DNA from 3 places in the Arthrobacter sp. Z5-13 genome. Region 3 is predicted to be linked to each of the others. Evidence: predicted binding sites of a transcription regulator. Region 3 holds the regulator's gene; each other region holds the start of a gene.
What was found. The regulator LexA, encoded in region 3, represses DNA repair genes until DNA is damaged. The targets are predictions, from matches to a motif close to TCGAACANNTGTTCGA.

Region 1 (9,703 bases), 2.2 Mb from region 3:
GCAACGATTGATGGCAAGAAGGTGGAGCTGACGCGCACACAGTTCAATCTGCTTCTTGTACTTATGGAAAATGGGCGCCGTGTCCAGAGTAAGGAGGAGCTGGTCCGCAGGCTCCGCAACGATCCCTACGGCTCGGGTTCGTTCGTCAGCGCGGCCGAGGAGCGCGTAGTTGAGGTGCACATGGGGAATCTCAGGAACCGCCTCGGCGACGATCCCAAGGCGCCCAAATGGGTGGAAACAGTCCGTGGAGTCGGCTACCGGCTGGCTCCCTAGTGCTGGAGGTTCAGGCCCGGTGACAGGAAGGTGCTGATCCGGTCCAGCACGGTGCGTTCACGCAGCGGCCGGTTGTGCCCTAGCCCGTGCGTTACGACGAGGATGGTGGATGCGGGGTGGGCCGCCAGTAGGGCGCGGGCCTGGTCCAGCCCGATCAAAGTATCGGCGTCGTCGTGGATCACCAGCCATGGAACTTCGACAGGCAGCGGGGCCGTGGCCGAGAGTGTGGCCCAAATATCGGCCCGTCCCCGGAAGAGCCGGCGCTCCGTCCGGCGGCGCACAGCTAGCACACTTGTGCTACCAAGCCCGAGCTTTTGAGCGAAGCTCTGCAGAAGATACTCGAAGTCAGCGGCGCCGTTCACAGTAACAAGGCGCCCCACCCGCACCCCACCCCGGATGGCAAGGGCTGCACCAGGCGTCCCGAACGAATGCGCCACGATCGCCTCGAACCCGCCGTGCTGGCGGCCGAGCTCGGAAATGATGGCAGCATAATCGCGTACATCGGTCCGCAGGCCGCCGGATTCGCCGTGGGCCGGGGCATCAAAGGCCACGATGGTGCGTCCCGCCGCACGCAGTTCACGCACGAGGTGAGCAAATGCAGACGCACGACTTTGCCAGCCATGGACAAGGAGTACAGCACGAGGCCCGTTTCCCCAGCGATAGACAGCCACACGCCGCCCCTGCACCCGGATGGTGGACCGCCTGGCGTGCTCCATGACATACCGCTCCGATTCATGGACGGGTTTGCGCTTTCCGGGCCGGACCCAAAGGCTGTAGGCAGTCTCTGCTGCGAGCGGCGGGGCGACCGACTCAAGCAGGCGAAGGGCATGAACCGTCCGCGGGATAGTAGGCGTTTGTGTTGTCATAGTGCTAATATACACACACGACCGTTCGTACTGTCTAGGGGATTCTAAATGCAAACCACGCCTGCACCACTCGACGGACGCCGCCAGCGCGGCGACGAGTCCCGCCGCGCCGTTCTGCGCCTCGCGGTTGACCAGGCGTCGCTGAGCGGACTCGACGGGCTCACAATCGGGGGACTGGCAAATGAGCTCGGCGTCAGCAAGAGCAACGTCGCAACCTTGTTCGGTTCAAAGCTGGACCTGCAGCTGGCCACCATCGAAGCAGCGCGCGCTGTCTTCATCGAGAAGGTCATCACCCCGGCGCTGGCCCGCCCTCGCGGACTCCGCAGACTCATCGGCCTTGTTGAGCTGTGGCTGGATTATTCCGAGGGGCGGGTATTCGCGGGCGGATGCTTTTTCCGTGCCGTCGGGGCGGACGCCTCGGCAAAGGACGACGCCGCCCGTGAGCTTCTGGCGCGGATCGACGAGGAATGGCTGGCGTTCCTGACCCGGGCAGTGCACGAAGCTGAGCCGGAATTGCCCGGCCTGGCAGGCCGGACCAACGCCGCGGAGGTGCTCGCATTCGAGATCGGCGCCATGCTGGATGCCGCGAACATGACCTCCCTGCTGCACCGCACATCGCGTGGATACTCACTGGCGCGCAGCGGGATCAGGGATCGGCTCATCGCACTGGGTGCCCCGACGGATATCGGGCTGTCGGCGGATCCAGCTGCCACCTAACTACCGAACCCCTGGCTAGCGAACCCCTGACTACTGGACCGCGGTGCCGGATACGTCCGGTGCTGTGTAGCCAGTGAAGGTATCCGCGGATCGCACGAGCTTGATCCAGTACATGGGGGCGATTCCCGCCGTCGACGTGTAAAAAAGGGAATTAGCTGATGGCGTAGGCGAGGTTCACCGTGGCGCCTTTGCATGCGTCCTGGTTGGTGGCCTTGTTATTGAAGGTGATGGTGGCTCCGGTCCAAGCGCCCTTGGCAGTGCCGGCGGGGATCTCAGCGCCCACTGTCATGGCGGCATTGGCGATGATGTAGTCGGAGGCGTCGCAGCCAACGGCAACCACGCCGTTGACGGTGACGCTGGAGATGCTGGCCGTGACGCTCGAAACATACACCGGGCTGGTGTTGCCGTTAGTGAAATTACCGCTCAACGCCTGTGCGGCACCGCCGGGCTGCAAGCCGGAAACGACACTGGTCTGCACAGCGGTAATAGGCACATTGGTGGCGGTGGTGGCGGTTCCCGTTCCCGAGCCTCCCGCGGACCAGAAGGCATAGGCCACGCCGGCTCCGGAAAGGAGGACGACGGCGGTGGCTGCTGCGGCGGCAGTCTTTTTCGAGTTTTTGCGCATGACGGAACTCCAAGGGCGATGAGAAGTGAATGGTTTGGAAGACTCGCGAGAATTACAGCTCCCGAAGAACCGGATGACTGAAAGATCGTGAGTGAGGCCTGGCGGGTGATGTGTTCAACCGCCTCGACAGAAGACACGCTAACAGCGGAAAAATCCGAAACTTGAGAATCTGCGAAGCCGCGGAAGATCTTGAGGAAAGATTGCCTGAGCTTGCCTTAGGCCGTGGAAATCCTGCGCAAACCCTCACGTTCACGATCCCGCAGGACCCTGAGCGGAAGTCAGTCCGAGGTGATTGGATCGTTGGGTTTCTTGAGGGATCTTGAGCGCTCCGATTCGCCGCTTTTGGAATGGGACTGGAGCCGGGACAAGAAGAGGGCTGCCAAAAGCGCTGCTGCCACATGGCTATCCACCATCAGTTCACCGGAATGTGGGGATGCAGCTTCGGGGGAGAGCTCAGGCAGCTTCCAGTCCACGCCACCATCATGTCCGTGGCGAGGCGAGACGCCGCCAGGCACGGAGCCGAAAAAGTCGAAAGCAAGGTGCAGTAGCTGTTGGATCAGCCCGCAAAACACCAGCAATGACCATCCGGAAGCCAAGAGCCCGCCCAGCAAGGTTGCGGCCAAGCTGATCAAGGCCGTCAGTGCCAGGAGAATCAACGGTCCAAGGTTCTGGCCCCCGGAGATCACGTGCGCAATTGCCCCCAGGGAGACGGTCGCGGGCCCGGCCAGCCATCCGTACCGCGGGCTCTGACGATTGAAGTCCTCTGCCACGGGAATCCCTCCTGCGCTGGGTGCAGTCATCTGCGCCTGAATCTACTGGGTGCCCCTACGATTGTCAGCATGATCAGCCGCGCAGACGTCAACGAAGCCTCCGCAAGAATCGCCGATAAGGTCCGACGCACGCCCCTGATCCAACTTGACCCGGGAACTTTCGCGGGCGACGTGTGGCTCAAATGTGAGTTCATGCAGCACACCGGCACGTTCAAGGCCAGAGGTGCTTTCAATCGCATTCTTGCCTCCAACGAACGTGGGGAGTTGAATCCCGACGTAGGTATCGTCGTCGCTTCCGGCGGGAACGCGGGACTTGCCAATGCGTATGCTGCAGGCCAGCTTGGAGTCGCTGCGTCTGTTTATGTCCCGGAGAACGCCCCGCCCGTAAAAGTCAGCAAGCTCGTGACAACAGGAGCAACCGTGGTCCAGGGCGGAGCAGAATATGCGGAAGCCTATGAGGCCGCCATCAAGTATGCCGCTGAGACCGGGGCTGTCTATTGCCATGCCTACGACCAGCCGGAGATCGCCGCGGGGGCCGGCACTGTTGGTTCTGAACTGCTGGAACAACTCAAGGACGTGGACACTGTTGTGGTGGCCGTGGGCGGCGGAGGACTGATGGCGGGAGTGGCCGCAGCGGTGGAAGGCCAGGCCAAGGTTGTGGCCGTGGAGCCTTATACAGCCCCCACTCTTTCTGCTGCGCTCCAGGCGGGGGAGCCCGTTGATGTTGCTGTCTCGGGGATAGCGGCTGACGCCCTGGGAGCACGCCGGATAGGAGAGATCGCCTTTGCCGTGGCGTCCCGTACCGGGGTAGCAAGCCTCTTGGTTTCCGACGACGACATCGTCACCGCCCGTACCTGGTTATGGGAGCACTACCGCATCATCGTGGAGCATGGCGCCGCTGCCGCATTCGCCGCGCTCCACTGTGGTGCGTACGTCCCTTCCGAAGGTGAGCGGGTCGTCGTCGTACTCTGTGGCTCCAATACAGATCCCGCCACCGTTTAGCACGTCTATTTAACGTGTCGAAAAGTTTTGTTACTGAAACGTGACATCTGGTAGGAGCAGAAGCTACTCTCTTGTGGTGCCCACGGCTCCAGCCGGGGCATTCCCGCGTCAGTATGCCGAACCCTGCCGCTGACGGGGATTCGTCCGCATTTTTTCAGCGGCAGGGACGGGGGAACCACGATTCCACTCGGACCTCTTGTCAGGTCCTAGGGGTTAAGCCGCTTTGCCCCGCCCTTTGGCGGTGTGGACCGGCCGGGTGAACTCCCATCCGAACCCGACAGCTCACCCCGCAGGCATGGGAGAGGCAAAAACACCATGTCACAAAAGTCCATTTTGGCGCGCCATCGTGCCACCCCTGCCCGCTCAACCGTCATGAGCGGGTTGTCCACTTCGGCTAAATCCCACGCTCTATCGCTGGGCAGGCCGGCACTCATCATCGCCGCCGCATCAGGCCTTCTTTTCGGAGTCGGCGCTCCTGCCCATGCTGGAGCACACGCACCGGATGGTTCTACCGGCGCCACTGTCGGTGCCGCTGCCCAGGCCCCGGCCCCGGCACCGGTACAGGCAGCAGCAGTCGCTCCCGCCCCAGCGGTTGCCCCGGCCGCTGTTCCGGCTGCAGGACGGGTCCACACAGTGGTTTCCGGCGACACGCTCGGCGCAATTTCGGCACGTTACGGCGTAAGCCTGAATTCTGTCCTGGCCGCCAACAACCTGGCCATGACGTCCATCATCTACCCCGGCAACCAGATCCGGATCCCGGCAGGGGGACAGGCAGCTGCACCCACCGTGGCGCTGGCATCGACCTCCATCAGGCCGGTTACGGCTCCGGCTCCGGCACCGGCACCCGCCCCCGCTCCGGCACCCGTTGCGGCAAGCGGCACTGGTGCAGCATTGCTCGCTTCCGCCTATGCCCAGATCGGCGCAACCCAGGATTGCACCATTCTGGTGGAGCGTGCCCTGCGGTCCATCGGCAAGAGCGTGGGAGACCTCGCACCGACCCAGTTCTTCCAGTACGGAACGGTGGTTGGAACTCCGGCACCCGGTGATCTGGTCATCACCTCCGGGCACATCGGGATCTACGCAGGCAACGGACAAGTTGTCAGCAGCGGCATGAACTATGTCAATGCCACGCTGGTCCATCCGTTGTCATGGCTCTCGGGCTATTCCTTTGTGCGGGTCGCCTAGTCCGGCCTCTACCGAAGCGCAGACAAAGGGAAGCGGCAGGTGCCGGGAGATCCGGTACCTGCCGCCCTCTGACTCCAAGAGTGTCAGCTGCGTTTCACACTTTCAGCGGCAACTCGTGAACTTCGTCTGCGCGGTGGCCTGTCCGTTCGTGGATCCGCTGTACAGCTTCGGCTGATGGGGCCTCGGACAGGCAATAAATAACGCCGGCTTCGGGGTCGGCCCAGGCGTTCTTGAAATTGACGTTTTCCTCGGCCTGGATGGCCAGATCAGCTGCATGGGCTGCCTGGAGGTCCTCCCGGCTTAGGCCCTTCATGTTGTGGTGAACATCCATAAATTCCGGCATAGCTCTCTCCTTAGGTAGGGCCTGCATGGGTTGCAGTATGGAGTTAAGGGAGACGGTAGGCCTCTGGCGTTACACGGTCAATAGCGCTCTCGTGGGGAATAATGAGCCCATGCAACCGCAGTGGAGTACCCGCATCGCCTGGCCCGATTTGCCGGGACACGTGAGGGCCGGCATCGAAGAGATCCTGGGATCTCCGGTAGAGGAATGGAGCCGCCAGCAGGGTGGGTTCTCCCCTGGCACTGCCGACAGGTTGCGAACCGCTTCGGGGCAACGGGTCTTTGTCAAAGCTGTTGGCACAGTCCTGAACGAGCATTCCCCCGCCATCCATCGGAAAGAGGCGGCCAATACCCCCGGCCTACCTCCCGAGGTACCGTCACCCGCGTTGATTGGAACGTTCGACGACGGCGAATGGGTTGCCCTCATACTGGCTGATGTTGAAGGACGTGCTCCGGATCTCCCTTGGTCCTTGGCCGAACTGACCATTGTGCTGGATGCTTTGCTGGATCTGGCCGGCACCCCGGTTCCTCAATCCCTGGCGCATCTGCCATTCCTTGAACACGAGCTTCGTGAGGCGTACGGCGGCTGGGCACGTGTGAGGGAGGATCGTCCCGAAAGCTGCGACCCCTGGATCCTCGAGAACCTGGATGCCCTCGAAACATTGGCTGCGCAAGGCCTGAAGGACCTCGGCGGCAGCAGCCTGGTGCACACAGATATCCGGGCTGACAACATCCTGATCACCGGCGACAACAAGGCTGTCCTGGTCGATTGGCCCTGGGCTTGTATCGGTGCCGGCTGGATAGACGGGTTGTCGCTGCTGATCAATGCGCGGCTGTTTGATGCGGACTTTGATGTTGAGTCGGTGCTGTCTTCCCATCCGGTCTTTTCGGAGGTTCTGCCAAGCAGTGTGGACGGGGTCCTGTCCGGACTCGGAGCTTATTTTATTGATGCCGCCCGCCAACCGCCGCCCCCTGGGCTTCCCACCCTCCGCGCCTTCCAGCAGCAGCAAGGCGACGCTGTCATCGCGTGGCTCCAACAGCGCGCCTGCGTGGGGTAATCCTGTGCTGGACGGGGCAGGGCCCGGGAAATCTGCGTTGAATTTCCCAATGCTGCTGCTGGTGGACCTGGACAACACGCTGGTGGACAGGGCATTTGCCTTCAACCAGTGGGCGGCTGAGTTCGTGCGGGACGTCGGCGGGTCGGCGGCGGACGTTGCATGGCTCATTGAGTCAGACGGTGATGGGTATCAACCCCGTGAATCGCTTGCCACCGCCGTCAAGGCCCGATTCAAGACAAGTTATGGGATCCCGGCCCTGATTGAGCTGCTCCTGTACGAGCATGTTGGCGCCATGGTCCTTGACTCCGCCACGGCTGCTGCCTTGGACAACGCCCGAAATCATGGATGGAAGATAGGCGTCCTCACCAATGGAACCGTGAGCCAGCAAATGCTCAAGGTCAAGACCATCGGACTGGAGAAGTACGTAGACGCCGTGGTGATTTCCGAAGCTGAAGGTGTGAAGAAGCCGGATCCGCGTATCTTCCACCTTGCTGCGGAACGTGTGGGCGTGGGGCTCGCCGGGAGTTGGATGGTGGGCGACCACCCCACGGCTGACATCTCCGGTGGCCGCGGCGTGGGTCTGGCAACCGGCTGGGTATCCCGCGGGCGGGACTGGCCTCCCGGTCTGGAACCGCCTTCCCTGTCAGGCAGAACGGCCGCTGCGGTCATGGACGCCATTGTCACGCCTACTCAAACACGCTGAGACAGATCTCGCGCGTCAACTGTTGGATGACATCGATTCTGCCTTGCTTGCCGAACGGGTTCTCGGTGAAGATCGCCAGTGAATAGGCGGTACCGCCTGAGGCGAGGATACCGACGTCGTGCATGAACTGGTCCACGATGCCGTACTTGTGGTGGACGGTTATGCCGGCCGGAACAGCGGCAGGGATCAGTTCTTCGTTGTTGGTTTGCTGCATGTAGCCCAGAAGCTGCGCAGTGTGCTCCGGATTGATCAGCTCCCCTGAATACAGCCTCATCAACAAGATGGCCATTTCCATGGGCGTCAGGAGATTTTGGGTGGGGTCGTAGCTGATCCCGATGGAGGCCGCATACCCGATGAGCCGGGGGAAGCCGATCGCGTCCATGAGAAGCAGCCATGAATCGTCGCTGCTGGAGTTGATCATGGCCTCCAGTTGGAAGGCGGCGGTGTAGTTGCCAAGCGGTTCATCCAGCCTGAGATTCCCGGTTTCCACGAGCCGGTAGTAGGCAACGGCCGTGAGGACCTTGGCAGTGCTGGCTGCCAAATACGCGGACACATCGCCATACAGGCGCACTTCCCCCCTCTGCACGTCTGCCAGGGCGACGCCGATCCTGAAATCCCCGTTTGCAGCGATGATCTGCTGAATCGCGTCATCCAGTTCCTCTGTCATGCCTGGCGGCTGTTGCCCTTGCGGTGAGGTTTCCGGCGGCAACGGGTTACCGGCGTCAAAGTCACGGGCGCCGGCTTGGTTTGGCAAGGGGAGGGGGCCCGGACCGTCGGGAGACGAACGAATAGCGGCCAAAACAAGGGTAATCAGGATAATGACCGTCGTGATTGTCCAGATCACCACCAGGCGCGTCATTGCTCTGCGGGGCGCCGTCCCCGGCCGCCTGCCGCTTGTATTTGAGGGGGCTGATGAAGTCATCCCGGTCCCTCCACCCCAACCGACAGGGACCGCCGGCTGCATCAGCGGATTCAACGTGGACGTCGATGGGAGGCGTCTATTCCATCGAATGTAGCCCCGGCACCAGCCGTTGTCCATGAACGTTCATGCCCTGCTCCGCACTGGCGGCCTTGCCCCGCTTGAGCTGCCCTGCCCCGGGCCGCTCAAGCGGGGCAAGGCCGCTTTTATGAGAAATGGGAGTGCCGCACGCATCCCCCCAATACATCGGATGCGGGCGGCACTCCTGCTGACGGAGCCTTTGACTCCTGCCTTTTGCTGAGACCCTGCTTATGGTGAAATCTTGCTGAAGCGCCTAGTTGTTGAAGCGCTCCGGGCGGAATGTGGCCAGCATCGGGTGTTTTTTGCCCGACACGATCTCGTCGGCCATCAATTCACCGGCGATCAGGCCAAGGGTTGCTCCGGAGTGGGTGAAGGCCACGAAGCAGCCGGGGGCCTTCTCGAGTTCACCGAACACCGGCTCGCCGTCGCCCGGAATCGGTTTACGGCCGATCTTCCAGGAGGCAGGCTTCAGCTCAGGGTTTCCGGCCACCAGCTTGGAGGCTTCATCGGCCAGTTCCTGCACCACTTCTTCCGGAATGGTGAAGCTGCCGTCCTCGAATTCGGTGATGTGTTCCTCGTACCAGTCGTGATCCAAGGCGAGGGTTCCGCCCGGGTTGGGACGGACTGCCGCGCGCGGGGTATTCAGCACCGCGGAAAGGGAGTGCTCTACGGGCTTGGTCACAACCAGCATGGCGATCGGGGAAGCGTTCGGGATCTCGACGCCGAGAGGCGCCACAACTGCGGGCGTCGCCGCTCCGCACGCAACCAGAACGGCGTCCGCTCCATAGGTTTCGCCGTCGGCCGTGGTCACACCGCTGGCCACGCCGTCGGTGAGAACCACTGACGCTTTTCCGGCGTTAGTGACCAGTTTGCCACCGCGTTCCTGGAATTCGTCCATGAGGAAGTCCACCAGATCGGGCAGGCTGACCCAGCCCTCACCTGGATTGAAGATGGCATTTTCCGGAACGGCGGAAGCATCGACACCAGGTGTAAAGGATGCGATCACAGCCGGTTCGAGGAGCTTGGAGTCGTAGCCGATCGACTTTTCGTAGGCATGCCTGGCCTCGGTGGACGCGGACTTGCCTTCGGCGTTCCACATGATCCCGCCGCCGAACTGCAGCCATTCCCGGTGGGGGTCGGCGGCAAAAAGGGTGCGGTAGCGGTC
Region 2 (9,703 bases), 1.8 Mb from region 3:
GTGTTAAGCACGCCCTTGCGGGCGAGCAGCACGGCCTCAGCCAGACCCCGCATGGTCTAGTGGAGTCATGCCAATGAACATTGAAATAAAAGCGCGGGTGGAAAGTCTCGCGAAGCTGCTGCCGGCGGTCGCAGCTTTGGCGGATGCGGAGCCCGCACATGTTGTGCAGGACGACACCTTCTTCTCCTGCCCGAACGGCCGGCTCAAGCTTCGGGTTCTCGGTGAAGGCCACGGCGTGCTGATCTTCTACAGGAGGGCCGACGCACCCGGCCCAAAGCCATCGTTCTACGTCCATTCAGAAACTGCGGACCCAGACGGACTCCGGTCAGTCCTGACTGACGCCCATGGGAAGTTGGGCGGATTCGAAAGCACCGCACTGTGTTCCGCATCGGTCAGGCCCGGGTGCATCTGGACCGAGTTGACGGCCTGGGCGAGTTCCTGGAAGTCGAAGTCGGCGTCGATGACACGCTGAAATACGAGGCCGCGGTTTCAGAAGCCAACCGGCTCCTTGCTGTTCTCGGAATTGAGGACTCCGCGCTCGTTGAAGGTGCGTACCTGGACATCCTCGCCGGAGCCGCCGCCACACCACTCCGGTCTTAACACAGGTCACTGACCCTTTCGGGCAAGCAGCACGGCCTGTCCCGTCCGCTCGAACTCGCCGGGAGCGCGCACTATCTGCGCAACGACGTCGAACCCGCCTTGGGCTAACAGGCACGTGATGTCTTCGGGCGTAAACAGAAAAGCGTCCAGCGATACCTCATGGCCGTACGCGTTTTCCATATGGCGCCGCCCCTCACCAATCTGGAAGCCGAGCAGGAGAAAGCCGCCAGGAGCCAGGACGCGGAAGAATTCACCGAACACGCGCGGGAGTTCGTCGGGTGCTGTATGGATGATGGAGTACCAGGCAAAGACCCCTCCGAACTGGGCGTCTTTGGCGGGAAGATTCGAGAGCTCGGCTACGTCGAACTTAAGATCCGGGTGTTTGCTCTGGGCGATCTCGATCATCGCGGGCGACAGGTCAACTCCACAAACCTGGGCTCCTTGAGCTGTGAGCAAGCCTGTCATCCGAGCGGCGCCGCACCCAGCATCCAGGACGGAACTCACGTCCGCTGTATTGACGTATTCCACGAAGGCGTTGATCATCGCCCGGTCGAGCGGAGCTTCGAAACTCGCGTCAGGAAGAACCTTCGAGTAGCTCTCGGCGACGGTGTCGTAGGCCGACTGAACTGAGACGAGCTCCTCGGAAAGGTTCATGGCCATAGGGTACCGGCCTCGAGACAGGGCTGCCGCGGGGGCGTCAGCTAGAGGTGCTGGATGCCTGCGCGCTGCATGGCGTCTTTGTAGATGTCCACGCTCTTGGTGAGGAGTTCCTCTTGCTTGGTCTCGGAGACCGCGAACGCCCGGCCGCCCAGTGCCGTGGCCTTGTAGATCTTGATGCCGTGGTTCTTCAGGGATGAGTGGTAGGTCTTCTCGAAGAGTGTCAGGAAGGTGTTGGCGTCAGCTCCGTGGGCGATGATCGCTGATACCCGCTTGTTGATCTTCAGGAACTGGCGGAAGGGCCTGAGTCCATCCGTTTTTTCCTGGACGTTGAGGGCGGAAGGCAGGTCCGGGTCGCGGACCCAGGGGTAGGCGTTCCAGGGCATCACATACCGGGGATCCAGTTCTGCCAGCTCATAGATGGACGTGGCCCGGCGGGCAGCTTCGTCATCGTTGAAGTGGGAGATGAAACCCGACTCAGTTCCCCGTCCGGGGCTGGTCTGCAGGCTGACGATCCGGCATTCGTCTTCGTCGTGGACGGGGTCGATGTACGGGACAACCGATCCTGGCCTCTTAGCCATGAGTTCGTCACAAAGCTGCGTTACAGCCGCGATATTCGGTTCCTGCAGCAGGGCCTTTTTTTCGTCCCAGTCAATCGTCACGATCTCTCCCTCAGCACACGGCGTCCAGAATCAGGCGTCTGGGTCCACTCTACGCGCTGGCGTGGGGTTGGTGGGCGGGAAACTTTCTGGCGCAGCAGTGATGGCCGTAATGTGTCCGCCCTGCTTTCAGCGGGATGCGCGTACGGTTGGCAGTCGATAGAGACGCCCTTACAGGGGTGGAAGGAACGGCAGTCAGATGGATAGACAGAAGCTTATCGACGATGGATTCACTGGATTCCGGGCGTTTTCGAATCTGGAAATAAACAGAATTCCGCAAGGTCCGGGCATCTTTGCTGTGTTGATTCCGGAAGGGTTCGAGCCGGTGTTTCTCCCAAAGAGCACGGCTGGCCGGTTCAAGAAAAAGGACCCTTCATTGAAGCCGGGCGAGCTTGCCTCCGAGTGGGTGGACGAGGCCGACATACTTTATGTGGGGAAGGCGGGCATCGGCAGTAAGGGCAACCGTGGCCTGCGGAGGCAGATCCAGGAACTAATGGATTTTGGGGAGGGGAAGCCTCCGGGGCACTGGGACGGAAGGTTGCTCTGGCAGCTCGCCGACTCCAAGTCCCTGCTTGTCGCCTGGAAAGAACTGCCCCCGGAGCGCGTAAACCGGGCAGAGGCGGAGTACCACGCAGCCTTTTATGCACTTCACGGCAGACTTCCCTTCGCCAACCTTGTCCAGGCACGGGTGTGAAGAACTGAATATTCCTCAACCGTTATAGGTGCATCTCCCGCCCACAACGGTTGCCGCCACGGGCATACTGGCGAAAACGTGGTCCGGTACAGCCAGCGGATCGCCGTCGAGTATTGCGATATCGGCCGGGTCTCCTACACGGATCCGCTTCCGTCCCCGGGCCGAGGATGCCAGAGCCTCTTCGCGTGTGATGGACTGCTCTGGGTGCCAGGGCTCCCGCCCGTCAGGCCTGGACCTTGTGGCGGCCGCCGACATTGCCGCCCAGGGATCCAAGGGCGCCACCGGAGCATCAGATCCCAGCGCAAGAGTGGCTCCCGCTTCCAGCAGTGAGCGCAAGGGGAAGGCCCGGTCAGTGTGACCGGCCCAGTTGGCATCTGCCGCATCCCGGTCATCCAGGGCATGCAGGGGCTGGACACTGGCAGTCACATTCAGTTCGGCGAACCGGACGAAGTCCTGCTCCCGGACAAACTGGGCATGTTCTATCCGTCCGGAGACGCCGGCATTCGCGAACGCATCAAGCGCCACCTTGTTGGCGGCGTCGCCGATGGCGTGGACTGCCGGAACAAACCCTGCCTCCCCCGCCCGCACCAACAGCGCGAGCAGTTCGGTTTCGCTCACCGTGAGGACGCCCTTTCCGCCATGGGGGTATGGATCCACACAGAAGGCGGTGCGCGTGTTGAGGGAGCCGTCGATGAGTACCTTCATCGGTCCCACCCGCAACAGACCACTTCCAGGAAACGCCTGCCCGGTCCGGAGCCCCAGGCCCGCGGCGCGCTCAAGATGCTCGGCATAGACACCGACGTCGACCCTCAGCGAATCAAATCCGGCCGCCTCGCGTCTGATCCAGGCATCCCGGTTCCAGGCCATTTCAAAGTCCACAATTCCCACTACCCCGCGGGATGCGGCCTTCCTTGCGGCTTCGGCCACCCAGGCGTCCACCAGGTGATCAGGCAGGTGATCCAGTTGACGGGTGAGGGCGAAGGCGGCGTCTTCCCGCACCAGGCCATCTGCCTTTAGTTGAACTCCATAGCGTTCGGCAGCAGCGCTGTTCAGCCACACACAATGGAGGTCGTGGCTGAGGAGCGCCGTCGGCTGGCCTTTGGTGACGGCGTCGAGCATCTCCAATGTGGGAGCGTCAGCCCATACGGCGTCCCGGAAACCGACCCCGACCATGGTTGTGCGGGGCTCCGCGCCGGCGAGGTGGGGGCGGAGGAGTTCGACGGCGTCCCTCGCCGACTCTGCGCGGGAAAGGTCCAGCCGCTGGGCGGCAAGTGCCCACTGAGTCATGTGGACATGTTCGTCCCAAAGCCCGGGGATGGCGTAGCCGCCGTCGAAATCTAAAACCGTGGGGCCGGCGGGACGGTCTCCTGCTGGTGAAATCCGCGAAACCACGCCGTCAACGATGTGAATATCAGATGACCGGGCATCGCCGGGTTGGCGGATGGAGGCAAGAACTACTTCGGGCGGGTCGGCTGCGGCGGGGTGGACCATATGCAACAGGCTAGGCGTGCTGGGGCAAGCAACAAAGTGCACCCCTGCCGGCGTCATCGGCCACGGGATCTAGGCAGCCTTGACGAGCGGGAGCTCGTCCCAGTGTGTGGTGTAGCGGGGGGACATCATGTCGCGTTTCATGGTCCAGTCCGGCCCGCCCCTGATCCCGGCATGGCCCAGGCCGATGGAGCCCCGGCCGTAGCGGCGGGCAACATCCTCCAGGAGGGGGCCAATGCCGCGTTCCTCGTGCGGGTTCTCGAAGGGAGAGAGCGGTGGTTGGTTGCCGGAGGGGCGCAGATCGGTCACCATGATTCCCGCCTTCGCGTACTTGATTCCCTCCTGGATTTGCGGGAGGAGAGCATGTGCGGCCCTGGTCAGGAGCACAGGATCGGCGGTGGGCATGGGCAAACTGATGCAGGCCGAGGGGTAGGAAGTGTCCTTTGGGTTGTAGTACGACGTAGCGGCGAATGCGGTGAGGACCTTGGCCTGCAATCCGTGCTTTGCAAGCCTGGCGCTGGCCTGCTGGCCATAGATACTGAGGACCTGGCGCAGTTCATGGACGGTAGTGATGGGCGTGGAGAAGGATCTGCTGAAAATCAGCTGATCCCGGCCGATCCGTTCCTCCTCCATCGGAATGCACGGGGTGCCCTGAAGCTCAAGGACGGTGCGCATCACCACCACTGAGAAGCGGTCCCGGATCATCACGGGGTCTGCTCTGGAGAGGTCAAGGATCGACTGGATTCCCATGGCGTTCAGTCGTTTGGTGAGACGTGAGGCGATTCCCCAGATCTCGATCACCGAAAGCCGGCCCATCAGCGCTTCCCGCTGGGAACGGGGGAGCGAATCCCAGAGGCAAACGCCGTTGAAGCCCGGGTTGTTCTTGGCCCACTTATTCGCGAGTTTGGCCAAGGTCTTGGTGCCTGCGATGCCGACGCACACCGGCACACCCACGTTGCGGCGGACGGCGGCCTTCATCTCCAACCCGAGCCGGAGGAGCTCATCAGGGCTTCCCTTGACGCCGAGGAAGGCCTCGTCAATGCTGTAGACCTCCAGCCAGGCGGAGAACCTGCTGAGGAGTTCCATCACGCGTGCGCTGATATCGCCGTACAGTTCATAGTTACTGGACCTGGCTACCAGGCCCCACTCTTTGACGCGGGGTGCAATCTTGAACCAAGGCTCTCCCACGGGGATGCCCAGTGCTTTGGCCTCTGGTGAGCGGGTAACGGCACAGCCGTCGTTGTTGGAGAGCACAATCAGCGGCCGGCCTTCCAATGATGGGTCAAAGGCGCGCTCAGCCGAGGCATAAAAACAGTTCACGTCCACGTGGGCGATCTGCTGCATGCGGTGCATCAGTGCCGGCTTAGACATGATGAAGGCACCTCGTCGCTACGCCCCAGATGACGAGGTCAGATAGTGCTGCTACGCGGATGTCCGGATAGTTGGCATTTTCCGCCTGAAGCAGGACGCCACGCGGTGTGAAGCGGAGGCGTTTGATGGTCAGCTCGCCATCCAGCACGGCGACGACCACTGAACCGTCCTTGGGTTCCAAGGCACGATCAACGATCAGTTCGTCACCGTCACTGATGCCCGCACCTTCCATGGAATTCCCTGAGACCCTCACCACGTACGTGCTGGTGATGTCCTTGATGAGATGTTCGTTGAGGTCGATCCGGCCGTCAAAGTAGTCCTGCGCGGGCGAGGGATAGCCGGCAGCCACCGCGACAGGGGAGATGAGCACCGTAAGCAGCGAGCTGCCGGCAGCTATCACACGAGGACCTACAACAGCGCCCACAACACACCTTTTTCGAATATATGTTCGATAATTCAGTGTACTGCGAGGTCGGACAAAAAGGCTCTTCCAACTGGATCAAGACCTGGTCCGCCGCATCCAGGATCCAGTAGGTGCCGGAAAGCATCGTTGGGAGCGGCCGGGTGAGAAGGACACATGTTACGTCTGTTACCTAAACGTGACTTTAACGGAGGCTTTCCTGTACGGTTTGGGGGTGGCCCATCTGGATCGGGCCGCGTCCGGGCTGACGCCGAGCTCTGCCACATCCCGGACTCCCAACACTAAGGCAGAGACGGGGGACCCAGAGTCTTCGGGCCGCTACCCAGCGGCCCGTGGGGTGAAGCCGTCACGTCTTACGTGCCGGCCGGTTGACCTCTTCCGAACCCGACAGCTAACCTCGCAGGCGTTTGAGAGGCAACCATCATGTCCCGTTCCTTGGAAGAGTCGCGCCCTTTGCGGGCCGGGCGGCATCGTGCAGAAGCCGCGGCACCCGTCACCGAACCCCTCACCGAACCCCTCATCCCGCCGGTTCCCACGGCGTCGGCCACCACAGCACTGCGGCGAAGGAGGGACAGGCGCCCGGCCTTCGAAGTACCTGCGGCTCCTGAAACCGCGCCCATAGCCGAAGTACCTCCCGCACCCGCAGCGACGCGACGGAGCAGGACCCGGCGTCTGGCAGTTGAAAAGCCTTCAGCGGCCACACTGCCTGCCACCCCAAGCAGCGGGCCGAGGAGCACACACAGCCCTCAGCTAGCCGCCATACTCAACTCCCAGCCCGATGACGTCTTAAGAAAAGCCGGTTCGGCTCGTGTCATGGGTCAAAGGATTGCAATGGTTGCCGGCGCGTTTGTTGTCCTGCTTGGCGTTGGAGCAGCCAGCCAGGCCACAGAGCTGCCCTTCTTCGGCAAGGAAAGTTCCGCCCAGGAGGCCGCCAGCCCAACAAAGGTGACTCGAGCGACGTCGGGAAACCGTCCGACCGCCGGAACCGCCACGCCCCAGCCAACCGTCTCGGCCACGTCCCCGGGAACAACCAGCGGCGCTCCTGCCCAGGCAGCCGCGGGCGCAGATGCCCCCGCTGCTGTGAGTCCGCAAGCCAATGGGTTGCCCGATATTGGCAGCCTCCCCCTTCCGCTCGATGCACCCACGTTGGCTGGAATAGCAGATGCGACGAGCGCTGCGGCTCCGCCGTCATCAGCCAGTTCCGTGAACGCACAGCCTCCGGCTTCTTCCTCGAACCCGCCTGTCCCTTCAGCGGCGCCAGCTCCCGCTCCGGCTTCCGGTCCCGCTCCCGGTCCCGCTCCCGCTCCGGCGACCGCGCCGACACCCACAACGGCGTTGACGCCAATTACCGGCCTTGTTGCGCCTTTGCTGGGCACGTCGCCGGGTACTGGGTCTGCCCCCGCGGATGGCACAGGCGACACCACTACCTATGCCAGCACCCGCCTGTCCTTGTACGGTCTGATGGCGAGGAGATAACGGCCCTGAACACGCTCTGGCACCGAGGCTTCCACCAGCAGCAAGGCTGACTTTTGTATCAGGCCCCCACGTAGGCGGCCAGGTGCTCGCCTGTAAGCGTGGAGCATGCTGCCACAAGGTCGGCGGGGGTGCCCTGGAAGACGATCCGGCCGCCGTCGTGCCCGGCGCCGGGACCAAGGTCGATGATCCAGTCGGCGTGTGCCATTACCGCCTGGTGGTGCTCAATGACGATGACGGACTTGCCTGACTCGACCAGACGGTCGAGCAGGCCCAGGAGGTTCTCGACGTCGGCGAGGTGGAGACCTGTGGTGGGTTCGTCGAGAATATAGACATCGCCCTTTTCCGCCATCTGGGTAGCCAGCTTGATGCGCTGGCGCTCGCCGCCGGACAGGGTGGTGAGTGGCTGGCCCAGGGTGAGGTAACCGAGCCCGACGTCCACGATCCGGTCGAGGATCTTGTGGGCGGCAGGAGTACGGGCTTCCCCTTCGCTGAAGAACGTGTTCGCTTCTGTCATCGACATTGCCAACACCTCGGCGATATTCCGCCCGCCGAGCGTGTATTCAAGGACCGAGGCCTGGAACCTCCGGCCCTCACAGTCCTCACACGTGGACTCGACGGTGGCCATAACGCCCAGTTCGGTAAAGATGACACCGGCGCCGTTGCAGGTGGGACACGCGCCCTCGGAGTTGGAGCTGAACAGCGCCGGTTTGACGGAATTGGCCTTCGCGAATGCCTTGCGGATCGGCTCGAGCAGACCCGTGTACGTGGCGGGGTTGCTGCGGCGTGAGCCTTTAATGGCCCCTTGGTCAACCACCACAACACCGTCGCGATCGGCCACGGAACCATTGATCAGCGAGCTCTTCCCTGAGCCGGCAACGCCCGTGACCACCACAAGAGCGCCGAGTGGAATGTCGACGTCGACGTCTTTGAGGTTGTGGGTGCTCGCTCCGCGGACCTCAAGCGCGCCCTTCGGTGCGCGCACTGCCTCCTTGAGGGCAGCCCGGTCATCGAGGTGCCGCCCGGTGATGGTGTCGCTCTTTCGCAGTCCTTCAAGGGTGCCCTCGAACACCACCTCACCACCGCCGGTGCCGGCGCCCGGGCCGAGGTCGACGACGTGGTCAGCGATGGCGATGGTCTCCGGCTTGTGCTCGACGACGAGCACTGTGTTGCCCTTATCGCGCAGCTGCAGCAGGAGCTGGTTCATCCGTTCGATGTCGTGCGGGTGCAGGCCGATGGTGGGCTCGTCGAAGACGTAGGTGACGTCGGTGAGGGAGGACCCGAGATGCCGGATCATCTTGGTGCGTTGCGCCTCTCCGCCGGACAGTGTCCCCGCCGGCCGGGCCAGTGAGAGGTAGCCAAGCCCGATTTCCGCGAACGAGTCGAGCAGATGCCGGAGCCCTTTGAGCAGCGGTGCAACCGACGGCTCCTGCAGTTCGCCGACCCACGCGGCCAGGTCGCTGATCTGCATCTCACACAGTTCGGCAATGTTCTTGCCCCGGATTTTTGAGGACCGGGCCTCCGCGCTGAGCCGGGTGCCATCACACTCGGGGCAGGACTGGAAGGTAATGGCGCGCTCAACGAAAGCACGGATGTGCGGCTGCATCGCCTCGACATCCTTGGAGAGCATTGACTTCTGGATCTTCGGGATCAACCCCTCATACGTCAGGTTGATGCCCTCCACCTTGATCTTGGTGGGCTCCTTGTAGAGGAGATCGTGCATTTCCTTCTTGGTGAACTTCGCGATCGGCTTCTCCATGTCGAAACCGGCGCCGCTGAAAATCCGGCCATACCAGCCGTCCATGCTGTAGCCGGGGACAGTCAGCGCACCTTCGCCGAGCGATTTGCTCCCATCGTAGAGGGCCGTGAGGTCAAAGTCGGAGACCGAGCCCATGCCTTCGCACCGCGGGCACATTCCGCCCAGATAGACCGCGTTCTGCACCACGGCCTTCTCCACCCGGCCGCTCTTCTCGGTGCTCATCACGCCGCTGGCCTTCCGGGTCGGGACGTTGAAGGAGAACGCCGTGGGCGGCCCGACGTACGGCTTGCCGAGCCGGCTGAAGAGGATCCGGAGCATGGCGTTGGCGTCAGTGGCAGTGCCGACTGTCGAGCGTGGGTTTGCCCCCATCCGCTCCTGGTCAACGATGATCGCCGTCGTGAGCCCCTCGAGGAAGTCGACGTCCGGCCGCGCGAGCGACGGCATGAAACCCTGCACGAAGGCGCTGTAGGTTTCGTTGATCATCCGCTGCGATTCAGCGGCGATCGTGGCGAACACCAGCGAGCTCTTGCCCGAACCGGAGACGCCGGTGAACACCGTCAGCCGTCGCTTCGGGATCTCGA
Region 3 (9,703 bases):
AGATCATCGTGCTGAACAAGGTGGACGCCGCGGATCCGTTCGTGGTGGAGCGGCTGAAGCAGCGCGAACCCCGGCACGTGGTGGTTTCCGCCAGGACAGGCCAGGGCATCAGCGACCTGCTCAAAGCCATCAGCGAATCCATTCCAAGGCCAAGCGTCAAACTGGAACTGCACATCCCCTACAACCGGGGCGACCTGATCAGCAAGCTGCACGAAACGGACGCAGAAATCCTTACCCTCGATCACGATGAACACGGCACACGTGCCGTGGTGATGGTCCGCGAAGGTCTTGCCGCTGAGCTGGAATCCTTCGTCACCAATGACTGAAGCGGATCCGGAGGCGAATGCATCGGCCAGTGAGCGGTTTGTGCTTGAACTGCTCGACCGGGCTGTCTCCGGAATGGGCGGCGAGAGCCGCACCGGTCAGCACGAAATGGCCCGGCAGGTGGCGCGCGCAATAGACAGCGGCGACCACCTGCTGGTCCAGGCAGGAACAGGGACCGGCAAGTCCCTCGCCTATCTCATTCCCCTCATCGCCCACTCGCTGGTCAGCGACAAACCCACCCTTGTCTCCACCGCCACACTGGCTTTGCAGACCCAGATTGTGGGAAGGGACTTGCCCAGGCTGCTGGAAACGCTAACCCCTGCGCTGGACCGGCCTGTGAAAGTGGCACTCGTCAAGGGCCGCGCCAACTACGTCTGCCGCCACAAGCTTGAGGGCGGTTTTCCATCCGAAGAGCCGTCTGAGGGACAGTTGTTCTCGCTGGGGGAAGATACCAGCGTGCCGCACTTTGCAGCCGCCATGGGTGGTCCGTTGTCCCAACTGGGCAAAGAAGTGGTCCGGCTGCGGGAATGGGCTGACAAGACCCACACCGGCGACCGCGACGAGCTGATGCCTGGCGTGACTGACCGTGCCTGGCGGCAGGTTTCAGTCACGTCCATGGAGTGCCTCGGGGCCCAGAAATGCCCCATGGCAGCCGAGTGCTTCAGTGAACTGGCCCGTCAAAACGCTGCAGAGGCCGACGTCGTCGTCACCAACCACGCCATGCTCGCTGTAAGCGCATTCGAGGGCCTGGCGGTGCTCCCTGAGTACGACGTTGTGGTGGTGGACGAGGCCCATGAACTTCAGGATCGCGTTACAGGGGCAGTCTCCGGGCAACTCTCTGTGGCGATGGTTCATGCGGCGGCCTCCGGAGCGCGCAAGCACACCGGCATAACTGTCGAAGCCCTCAACTCTGCCGCTGCCAACCTGGAAGTCGCGATTGCAGGGATTCCCAGCGGTCTGCTGCCCAGCGGGCTCAACGACGAACAACTCGACTGTGTGGACCAGCTCCGCGATGCATGCCGTGCGGCGCTCTCCGATTCCAAGGGGGACAGTTCCACCACGGCCGACGGCGGGCGGCAGCTGGCGCGTTCACGCCTCCTGGTGATCCTGGAACTGTGTGAACGGCTGATCTCGGCACGGGAAAACGCCGAGGTGGTGTGGATTTCGCGAAACAGCACCTTTGATCCGCAGCAAGGTTACTCAGCGCCGGACGACCATTCCCCGGCTTTGATCAACGTGGCGCCCCTGAGCGTCGCCGGACGGCTACGCGAAGGCCTGTTCGAGGGACACACCGTTGTGCTGACATCAGCGACCCTGGCCATCGGTTCCGCTTTTGAGCCTGCCGCGGGGGGATTGGGCCTCGTAGGACCAGGTGCGCCGAGCTGGACCGGAATCGACGTCGGCTCGCCTTTCGACTATCCGAAACAAGGGATTCTATACGTGGCGGGTCACCTGCCGAAGCCGGGCCGGGGAACCTCACCCGAGGCCCTCGATGAGCTCGAAAAGCTGATCCTTGCATCCGGGGGCGGGGCGCTTTGCCTGTTCTCCTCGCGCCGCGCGGCGGAAGAAGCTGCGGAAGCCCTGCGTCCGCGGCTCGACGTGAACATTCTCTGCCAAGGGGACTCGACCATGACCGCACTGGTCCGGCAGTTTGCGGATGAGCCTGACACCTGCCTGTTCGGCACAATGTCACTGTGGCAAGGAGTGGACGTTCCGGGGGGTTCGTGCCGCCTGGTGGTGATCGACAGAATTCCCTTTCCGCGTCCTGACGATCCCCTCATGACCGCCCGGTCCCGTGCCGTAGCAAAGGCAGGGGGCAACGGCTTCATGTCTGTTTCTGCCACCCACGCCGCGATTCGGCTTGCCCAGGGTGCCGGCCGCCTCATTCGCTCGACGGGGGACAAGGGGGTTGTGGCCGTCCTGGATTCCCGATTGTCGACTGAGCGATACGGTAACTTCCTGCGCGCTGCCCTTCCGCCATTCTGGCCCACCACAGACCCCACAATCGCGGTGGCAGCATTGAAACGCCTGGCCGAGGAAACGCGGGTGGCGAGTAGCTAGATGGACCGCAGGGCTTAGATGGACCGCAGGACCGAGACCACTTTGCCCATGATGGTGGCATGATCGCCCAGGATTGGCTCGTACTGGGTGTTCTGTGGGAGCAGCCATGTGTGACCGTCCCGCTGCCGGAAGGTCTTGACGGTGGCTTCATCGTCCAAGAGCGCGGCCACGATATCGCCGTTGACAGCATCGCTTTGGCGGCGCACAACCACCCAATCGCCGTCACAGATGGCGGCATCAATCATTGAGTCGCCGGCAACCTTGAGCATGAACAGCTCGCCGTGTCCAACGAGCTGGCGGGGGAGCGGCATGAACTCCTCAACCAGTTGCTCGGCGAGAATAGGCCCGCCTGCGGCGATACGCCCGACGAGGGGAACCATAGCGGTATCTGTTGCGCCGGCCAGTTCCGTCACCGGCTGACGGCCAACACTCCGGAGCCGGGTTGGCTTTTCCGGCCGGGCAGGCTCGGTTCCGCCTTCTTCCAGGGTCAGCGGCATCAAAACTTCCATTGCCCGCGGACGCTTTGGATCCCGACGCAGGTAACCGAGTTTCTCAAGCTGCGAGAGCTGATGGGTGACGCTGGACAAACTCGCAAGGCCCACCGTGTCCCCGATTTCGCGCATGGACGGCGGATAGCCGTTGTCGTTCACTGATCGCTGAATGGTCTCCAGGATCCTCTTTTGGCGAAGGGTGAGCCCCTTGGGCGTTCGGGCAGTCTGCGAGGCCCTTGGGGTGGCCTTGCTGCCCGCGGCTTGTGCTGCCATTTTCGCCAACGCCTTTCCATTTTTCCGGCCGCTGAGCGGCAGCCGCCGGAATGTTCTGCCTGAATGTCAGACCCTGCTGATCAACTGCAGATGTGGTTGTCCTGATCGATCTTTCTTTGATCAAACGTAGGCCAGCCAAGAGAGTTTTTCAAACATTTGTTCTAGTGAGTCTCGACAATGTTCGATCATAGATGCTAAAACTTACACAGTAAGGTTCGAATATGTGTTCTAGTCAGCTTCCTAATTTGCCGGCTCCGGTCACCACATCCGTTCAAACGTTCGAAAGTGGAGGCCGTGGGCAAGTGAATTTCTTGCAATCAACGAACACAACGGGCAGCACAGTAGGGTCCAGGAGGACGGTCATGTCAGCTACATCTGCGTTCCACGAGTTCTTTCCGCAATCGGTTTCCGGGGAGCCTCAATCGGAGAAGACGCTGTGCACTTCCGCCGTCGCGCATCACGCCGGTGCCTGGCAGGAGGCAGCCGCGTCGTTTGAGTACGGAGTGGTCCGTCCCGGTCGGGAAGCATGGGCCAGCGACGAAACCAGTGCCTACGAAGGAGTGCGTGCCTACGAGGGTGCCGGCGCCGAGGGCGCAACCCATAGCCGGGTGCAGGCGCCGTTGCGGCTTACCCGGCGCGGGTGGATTGTCCTGGTGGTCTTGCCCCTTATGCTGCTCACCGCCTTCCTGATGTCGCTCTCAGGGTTCCTTACGTCTCCGGCCAAGGCGGCGGACACCGTCTCAGAGCTCTCCCTGACCCGCACTGTGACCGTCACCGTGCAGCAGGGGCAATCCTTGTGGGCGATAGCCGGCACCGTTGCGCCTGAACGCGATCCGCGGGATGTGGTGGCAGACATCGTGCAGTTGAATAACCTCGACGGCGGAGCGGTCAGCCCGGGACAGCAGCTCTTTGTCCCGTCCGCATGAGCCTTTGCGTGGGCCCTGTTGTCGACTTCCCGCAATCCCCGTGGGCGTCACAGTTTTCCGGCCCCGGCATCGGGCACTTAAACTGTTCTGGTGACTGACCAGCTAGCGCGCCTGAATCGACTGCCACTCCGCGACAATCTCCGGGGCCTGACGCCTTACGGTGCGCCGCAACTGGATGTGCCCATCCTGCTCAATGTCAATGAAAATACCCATGGCGTGCCTGAGGATGTCCTGAAGGCAATTTCGGAGGCTGTCACAGCCGCCGCCGCCGGCCTGAACCGGTATCCCGACCGGGAGTTCAGTGAGCTCCGCTCAGCGTTGGCTGAATACCTGGGGCATGGGCTTGGGGCTGAAAACATTTGGGCTGCCAATGGCTCCAATGAAGTGCTGCAACAGACGCTGCAGGCTTTTGGCGGACCTGGCAGGACGGCAATGGGCTTTCCCCCCACGTACTCCATGTACCCGTTGCTTGCCAGCGGTACTGATACCGAATATGTCACGGGCCTGCGCGCTGCGGGCTACGGGCTCAGCGCAGAATATGCCGCCGAACAGGTCCGGGAGCGGCAGCCGAACATAGTGTTCCTGAGTTCGCCCAACAACCCCACAGGTACCGGCCTGGGGCTGGATGTTGTGAAGGCTGTCTATGAAGCAGGAGAGCAGAGCCAAACCGTTGTTATCGTGGATGAGGCTTATCACGAGTTTGCACACGACGGTACTCCCAGTGCACTGACGTTGCTCCCCGGACGGGAACGCCTGATAGTGACGCGGACTATGAGCAAAGCGTTTGCCCTGGCCGGTGCCCGGCTGGGCTACATGGCGGCAGCACCGGAGGTCACTGATGCCCTTCGCCTGGTCCGCTTGCCCTACCATCTGTCAGCGGTCACCCAGGCGACGGCTCTCGCAGCGCTCCAGCACAGGGAAGCTTTGATGGCTGATGTTGAGGACATCAAGGCGCAACGGGACAGGATCGTCTCGGAGCTCACTCGAATGGGCCTGAAGCCCGCCGCCTCTGATTCCAACTTCGTTTTCTTCGGGGGACTGGAGAATCCGCACGCAGTCTGGCAAGCACTTCTTGACTGCGGAGTCCTGATTCGCGACGTCGGCATCCCAGGGCACCTGAGGGTTACGGCGGGAACCGAGGCTGAGACCACAGCATTCCTTGAGGCTCTGGAGCGCATCCTGACAGGGCAATCCGCAGTACCGGCCTAAACTTGAACCAAGACCCAGAAGCCGCAGGCTTTGAGGCCCTTCTTCCAAAGGACACATCACCATGAGCAACACCGGATCCATTGCTGGCGCGGCACGGACTGCGCGCATGGAGCGCGCCACCAGTGAATCGTCCGTGCTGGTCGAGATCAATCTGGACGGAACGGGAGTGTCGGACATCGATACCTCGGTTCCTTTTTACGATCACATGCTCACGGCGCTCTGCAAGCACTCGCTGATCGATATCACGGTCAAGGCCACCGGTGACACCCACATCGACGTCCACCACACTGTGGAAGACGTCGCCATCACCTTTGGTGAAGTCCTGAAAGTGGCGTTGGGTAACAAGGCAGGCATCCGCCGCTTTGGAGAAGCCACTGTTCCCCTTGATGAAGCACTCGCACACGCGGTAGTGGACGTCTCCGGAAGGCCCTATCTGGTGCACGGCGGCGAACCTGCCGGCCAGGAATACCACCTCATTGGCGGGCACTTTACGGGTTCACTCACCCGCCATGTCTTCGAAGCCATCACCCTGCACGCGGGAATATGCCTTCACATGAACGTTTTGGCCGGCAGGGATCCCCACCACATTGTGGAGGCACAGTTCAAGGCGTTCGCCCGGGCACTGCGCGCGGCAGTGGAAACCGATCCGCGCGTGGACGGAATCCCATCAACCAAAGGGGCATTGTGACCGGAAAGCTCATCCAGGACGGCGCGATCGTCGATCCGGAGGCCACCGCCAAACCCGCTTCGCCGGAGGGTAAGCCCACCGTTACGGTCCTGGACTACGGGTCGGGCAATGTCCGCTCTGCTGTCCGGGCGCTGGAGCGTGCCGGGGCCGAAGTGATCCTCAGCTCCAAGCCACAGGACGTCCTCAACGCCGATGGCCTCGTTGTTCCCGGCGTCGGCGCTTTCGAAACAGTGATGAACGAACTCAAAGCCGTGGACGGTATTAGGATGATCGGCCGGCGCGTCGCCGGCGGCAGGCCCGTCCTGGCCATCTGTGTAGGGCTTCAGGTGCTGTTCGAAGCCGGCGTTGAGCACGGCACAGAGGCCGCAGGAATGGGCGAGTGGCCTGGGAAGGTCGAACTGCTCCCGGCTGACGTCGTGCCACACATGGGCTGGAATACGGTTAAGGTACCGGAGGGTTCGCACCTCTTTGAAGGTGTGGAGAACGAACGCTTCTACTTCGTTCACTCTTACGGAGTCCAGACCTGGGACTTCGATGTGATCCAGCCGCGGATGGCTCCGCCACTGGTAACCTGGTCGGAGCATGGGGCCCCCTTCATTGCTGCGGTTGAAAACGGTCCTCTCGCTGCCACCCAGTTCCACCCGGAAAAGTCCGGTGACGCAGGTGCCCGCCTCTTGCGAAACTGGGTCAACGGGCTGCGTCATGGGCAGCGCGTTGGGGCTCCTGCCTCCACAGAAGCGCCTCCTGCCTCCACGGAAGCCGCTCCAGCCAGCACGCCTTCAGCTCAACCCGCAGCAGACGCCTAGTGTGGTGGTCCATAGCGCTGATGGGTCTCGCCGGGTTGCTGGTGGGCGGCGCGTTGTCCTTCAGGCAACAGAAAGCTCCGTTCTGGCTCCAGATCGTGTTCTATACGCTTGCTGGAATGGCGTTGCTGGCTGCCTACCTGCTGACCCTGCCTGCCGAATAACAGCCTGCCGAATAGCATCGCTGCGGGCCACATTTCCTACTCCGCCCCACCACTCCTGAGGACCATGATGAACGACGAAACCCTGCTGCCGGTACTTGAACTGCTCCCGGCCGTTGACGTAGTGAACGGCCAGGCCGTACGCCTGGTCCAAGGCGAAGCCGGCAGCGAGACCAGCTACGGGACTCCGCTTGAGGCTGCTCTGAACTGGCAACAGCAGGGCGCGGAATGGGTTCACCTTGTTGACCTTGATGCTGCTTTCGGCCGCGGTTCGAACTCGGAGTTGCTGCGGGAAGTCGTTGGCAAACTCGACATCAAGGTGGAACTTTCCGGCGGGCTGCGGGACGACGAGACACTGGAGAAGGCGTTGGATCTGGGCGTCGCCCGGGTGAATCTCGGCACCGCTGCCCTCGAAAACCCGGAGTGGACTCAGCGTGCCATTGACCGCTTCGGCGACCGCATCGCCGTCGGGCTCGACGTCCGCGGAACCACTCTTGCAGGCCGAGGCTGGACGAAGGAAGGCGGCGATCTGTGGGAGGTCCTGGAGCGGCTGGAAGCGGCTGGTTGCGCCCGTTACGTCGTCACTGACGTCACCAAGGACGGAACGCTGCAGGGTCCGAACGTGGAACTGCTGCGCCAGATGGTGGAGAAGACCCGTAAGCCTGTCGTAGCTTCGGGAGGAATCTCCAGCCTCGAAGACCTCAGGGTGTTGCGTTCACTTGTCCCACTGGGCGTCGAAGGAGCCATCGTGGGCAAGGCTCTCTATGCCGGTGCGTTCACACTGCCCCAGGCTCTCGACGTCGCCGGCCGCCGCTGACAGTGGAAGACTCATCCGGCTCCCGGCCTCTGCCGGGCCATATCGCTGCAGCCTTGGCTGGTGCCGGGGGTGCCACCGATTCGGCTGGCCAGCCGTGGTCGGGGCGTAGCCTCGCCGGTGAGGAGGCCAGGATCCACAACTTCGAGGACGACGACGGCACTGCCGACTCCGGATATCTCACCGCAGTATCCGAGTTGGTGGCTGGCGCGGGTGACGAAAACGACGTTGTGCAGGCCTTGGCGCATGCCAGGGTTTTCGTTCCGATAGTCGCCCAGTTGGGCGAAGAGGGGCAGGGCGCTGCCGGGCTCCAGGCGGACAAACAGGCGGACATGGCACTCGTGACGCTGAAGGCCCCCGACGGACGCACTGCATTGCCGGTTTTCTCCTCTGCCGAGTCACTCCATGCTTGGCATCAGGAGGCCAGGCCCGTCGCCGTCTATGCTGCCAGGGCTGCCTTGTCTGCTGCTGCCGAAGGCGCCGAACTTATGGTGATCGATCCTGGCTCGGACGTCACCATCGTTGTCCGGCGGCCTGCGGTTTGGGCGTTGGCTCAACAACTCCCATGGTCACCGTCCTATGACGACGCCGAGGTGGCTGATGCTGTGGCGGCAACTGCTTCCGATGTTCCGCAGATCCGGCGCATCGAGATCCAGCGTGGCGGGGGAGTAGGCACTTTGACAGCGGGAGGGCTGCAGCTCAAAGGCGGCGGTGCGGGTCCGGAGCTGCGCATAGTCCTGTACCTGGTGGATGGATTGGACGCCGCCGGAGTCCAGTCAGTGGTGGCAGGCATGAATAATGCCTGGGCCCGGAATGAATTGTTGGCCGAGCGGGTTGACTCCATCGAGGTCAAGCTGCGGCGCGCAGTAGAGTAGCTTTCGGTCAGGGGATGGATCCTCCTGCCGTAGGCAAGAAAAAGGATGTAACCCGTGAATTTCGCTCTGTACAGGGAGCTGCTTGCTGTCCGGCCCGTCCGGCGGCTGTTGATCGTAGGCATGATTGCCCGCATTCCACATTCGGCCGCCGGGGTACTTCTCACCCTGCACATAGTCCTGTCCCTTGGCCAGGGCTACGCTGCGGCCGGGGCCGCCGCCGCCGTCATGACCATTGGCATCGCTGTCGGAGCGCCGTGGCGCGGGCGGCGCGTTGACACCGTCGGCTTACGGAAGGCCCTGATCCCTTCGGTGATCTCGGAGGCCCTGATCTGGTCGGTCGTTCCTCACGTCAGCTACGAGTGGCTTCTGCCTCTGGTCTTTGTGGGCGGCCTGTTCACTCTTCCGATTTTCAGTGTGGTACGTCAATCGCTGGGGGTCATGGTGACGGGCGAGCAGCGCCGTACCGCGTTTGCCCTTGATGCGATTTCCACCGAGATGGTCTTTATGATCGGCCCTGCCGCGGGCGCCATTGTGGCCACCAGCGGATTCTCCGTGCTGGGGCTCACGGTAGTAGGCATCACGACGTCGGCCGCGGGACTTTTCCTGATGTGGTTCAACCCGCCCACTCGAAGCGAGGCGACCGACGAGGACTGCGCAGCCGAGCAGCAGCAGGCAGCTGAACTGGCTGTCGTTGCGGCAGCTCCAGCCCATGTCCAAGAGGCAGCGGCCGGGTTGAAACCAGCGCACACCGGCGTGCGGCCACCATCGCGTCTCAGGGGCGTAGTCGCGCGCAACTTCGCATGGTTCACCGCTTCTGTAGCTGCGGTCTTCTCGGTTGCGGCAGGCGCCGGTATGGTGCTGAGCGGCACCGACGTCGGGATCGTCGCATTGCTTGAGATCGGCGGACAAGAGGCAGAGATCGGACTTGTTTTTTTGTTCTGGTGCGCCGCTTCAGTAGCCGGCGGTTTGATCTACGGTGCCATGCACCGCCCGGTTTCGCCCATGGTCCTGCTGCTGGGGATGGCAGCACTGACCATACCCATGGGCTTCGCACAGGACACTCTTACGCTTGGACTCC

Region 1: a site for LexA is predicted at 4,271-4,286, ahead of M1E02_RS03335 (LysM peptidoglycan-binding domain-containing protein). Genes of this name have one in related genera too.
Region 2: a site for LexA is predicted at 5,906-5,921, ahead of M1E02_RS01060 (LexA family protein). Genes of this name have one in related genera too.

Annotation. Positions count from the first base shown of each region.
Region 1 covers NZ_CP096460.1:711,805-721,507, forward strand. Annotated here, with positions in the region: gene M1E02_RS03305 (response regulator transcription factor) at 1-273, shown strand, start outside; gene M1E02_RS03310 (alpha/beta fold hydrolase) at 270-1,139, opposite strand; gene M1E02_RS03315 (TetR/AcrR family transcriptional regulator) at 1,188-1,856, shown strand; gene M1E02_RS03320 (hypothetical protein) at 2,008-2,481, opposite strand; gene M1E02_RS03325 (hypothetical protein) at 2,760-3,281, opposite strand; gene M1E02_RS03330 (threonine/serine dehydratase) at 3,321-4,253, shown strand; cyclic di-AMP (ydaO/yuaA leader) riboswitch at 4,386-4,564, shown strand; gene M1E02_RS03335 (LysM peptidoglycan-binding domain-containing protein) at 4,569-5,438, shown strand; gene M1E02_RS03340 (SCO4226 family nickel-binding protein) at 5,533-5,781, opposite strand; gene M1E02_RS03345 (phosphotransferase) at 5,891-6,835, shown strand; gene M1E02_RS03350 (HAD family hydrolase) at 6,885-7,538, shown strand; gene M1E02_RS03355 (serine hydrolase) at 7,522-8,460, opposite strand; gene M1E02_RS03360 (NAD(P)/FAD-dependent oxidoreductase) at 8,792-9,703, opposite strand, start outside.
Region 2 covers NZ_CP096460.1:229,015-238,717, forward strand. Annotated here, with positions in the region: gene M1E02_RS01030 (CYTH domain-containing protein) at 379-600, shown strand; gene M1E02_RS01035 (class I SAM-dependent methyltransferase) at 607-1,254, opposite strand; gene M1E02_RS01040 (uracil-DNA glycosylase family protein) at 1,302-1,919, opposite strand; gene M1E02_RS01045 (hypothetical protein) at 2,116-2,610, shown strand; gene M1E02_RS01050 (amidohydrolase) at 2,626-4,101, opposite strand; gene M1E02_RS01055 (Y-family DNA polymerase) at 4,171-5,469, opposite strand; gene M1E02_RS01060 (LexA family protein) at 5,462-5,893, opposite strand; cyclic di-AMP (ydaO/yuaA leader) riboswitch at 6,153-6,311, shown strand; gene M1E02_RS01065 (hypothetical protein) at 6,709-7,266, opposite strand; gene M1E02_RS01070 (ATP-binding cassette domain-containing protein) at 7,425-9,703, opposite strand, start outside.
Region 3 covers NZ_CP096460.1:2,933,244-2,942,946, reverse strand. Annotated here, with positions in the region: gene hflX (GTPase HflX) at 1-326, shown strand, start outside; gene M1E02_RS13850 (ATP-dependent DNA helicase) at 319-2,385, shown strand; gene lexA (transcriptional repressor LexA) at 2,400-3,149, opposite strand; gene M1E02_RS13840 (LysM peptidoglycan-binding domain-containing protein) at 3,512-4,075, shown strand; gene M1E02_RS13835 (histidinol-phosphate transaminase) at 4,166-5,284, shown strand; gene hisB (imidazoleglycerol-phosphate dehydratase HisB) at 5,346-5,972, shown strand; gene hisH (imidazole glycerol phosphate synthase subunit HisH) at 5,969-6,778, shown strand; gene M1E02_RS13820 (hypothetical protein) at 6,778-6,939, shown strand; gene priA (bifunctional 1-(5-phosphoribosyl)-5-((5-phosphoribosylamino)methylideneamino)imidazole-4-carboxamide isomerase/phosphoribosylanthranilate isomerase PriA) at 7,007-7,753, shown strand; gene M1E02_RS13810 (SseB family protein) at 7,756-8,625, shown strand; gene M1E02_RS13805 (MFS transporter) at 8,680-9,703, shown strand, end outside.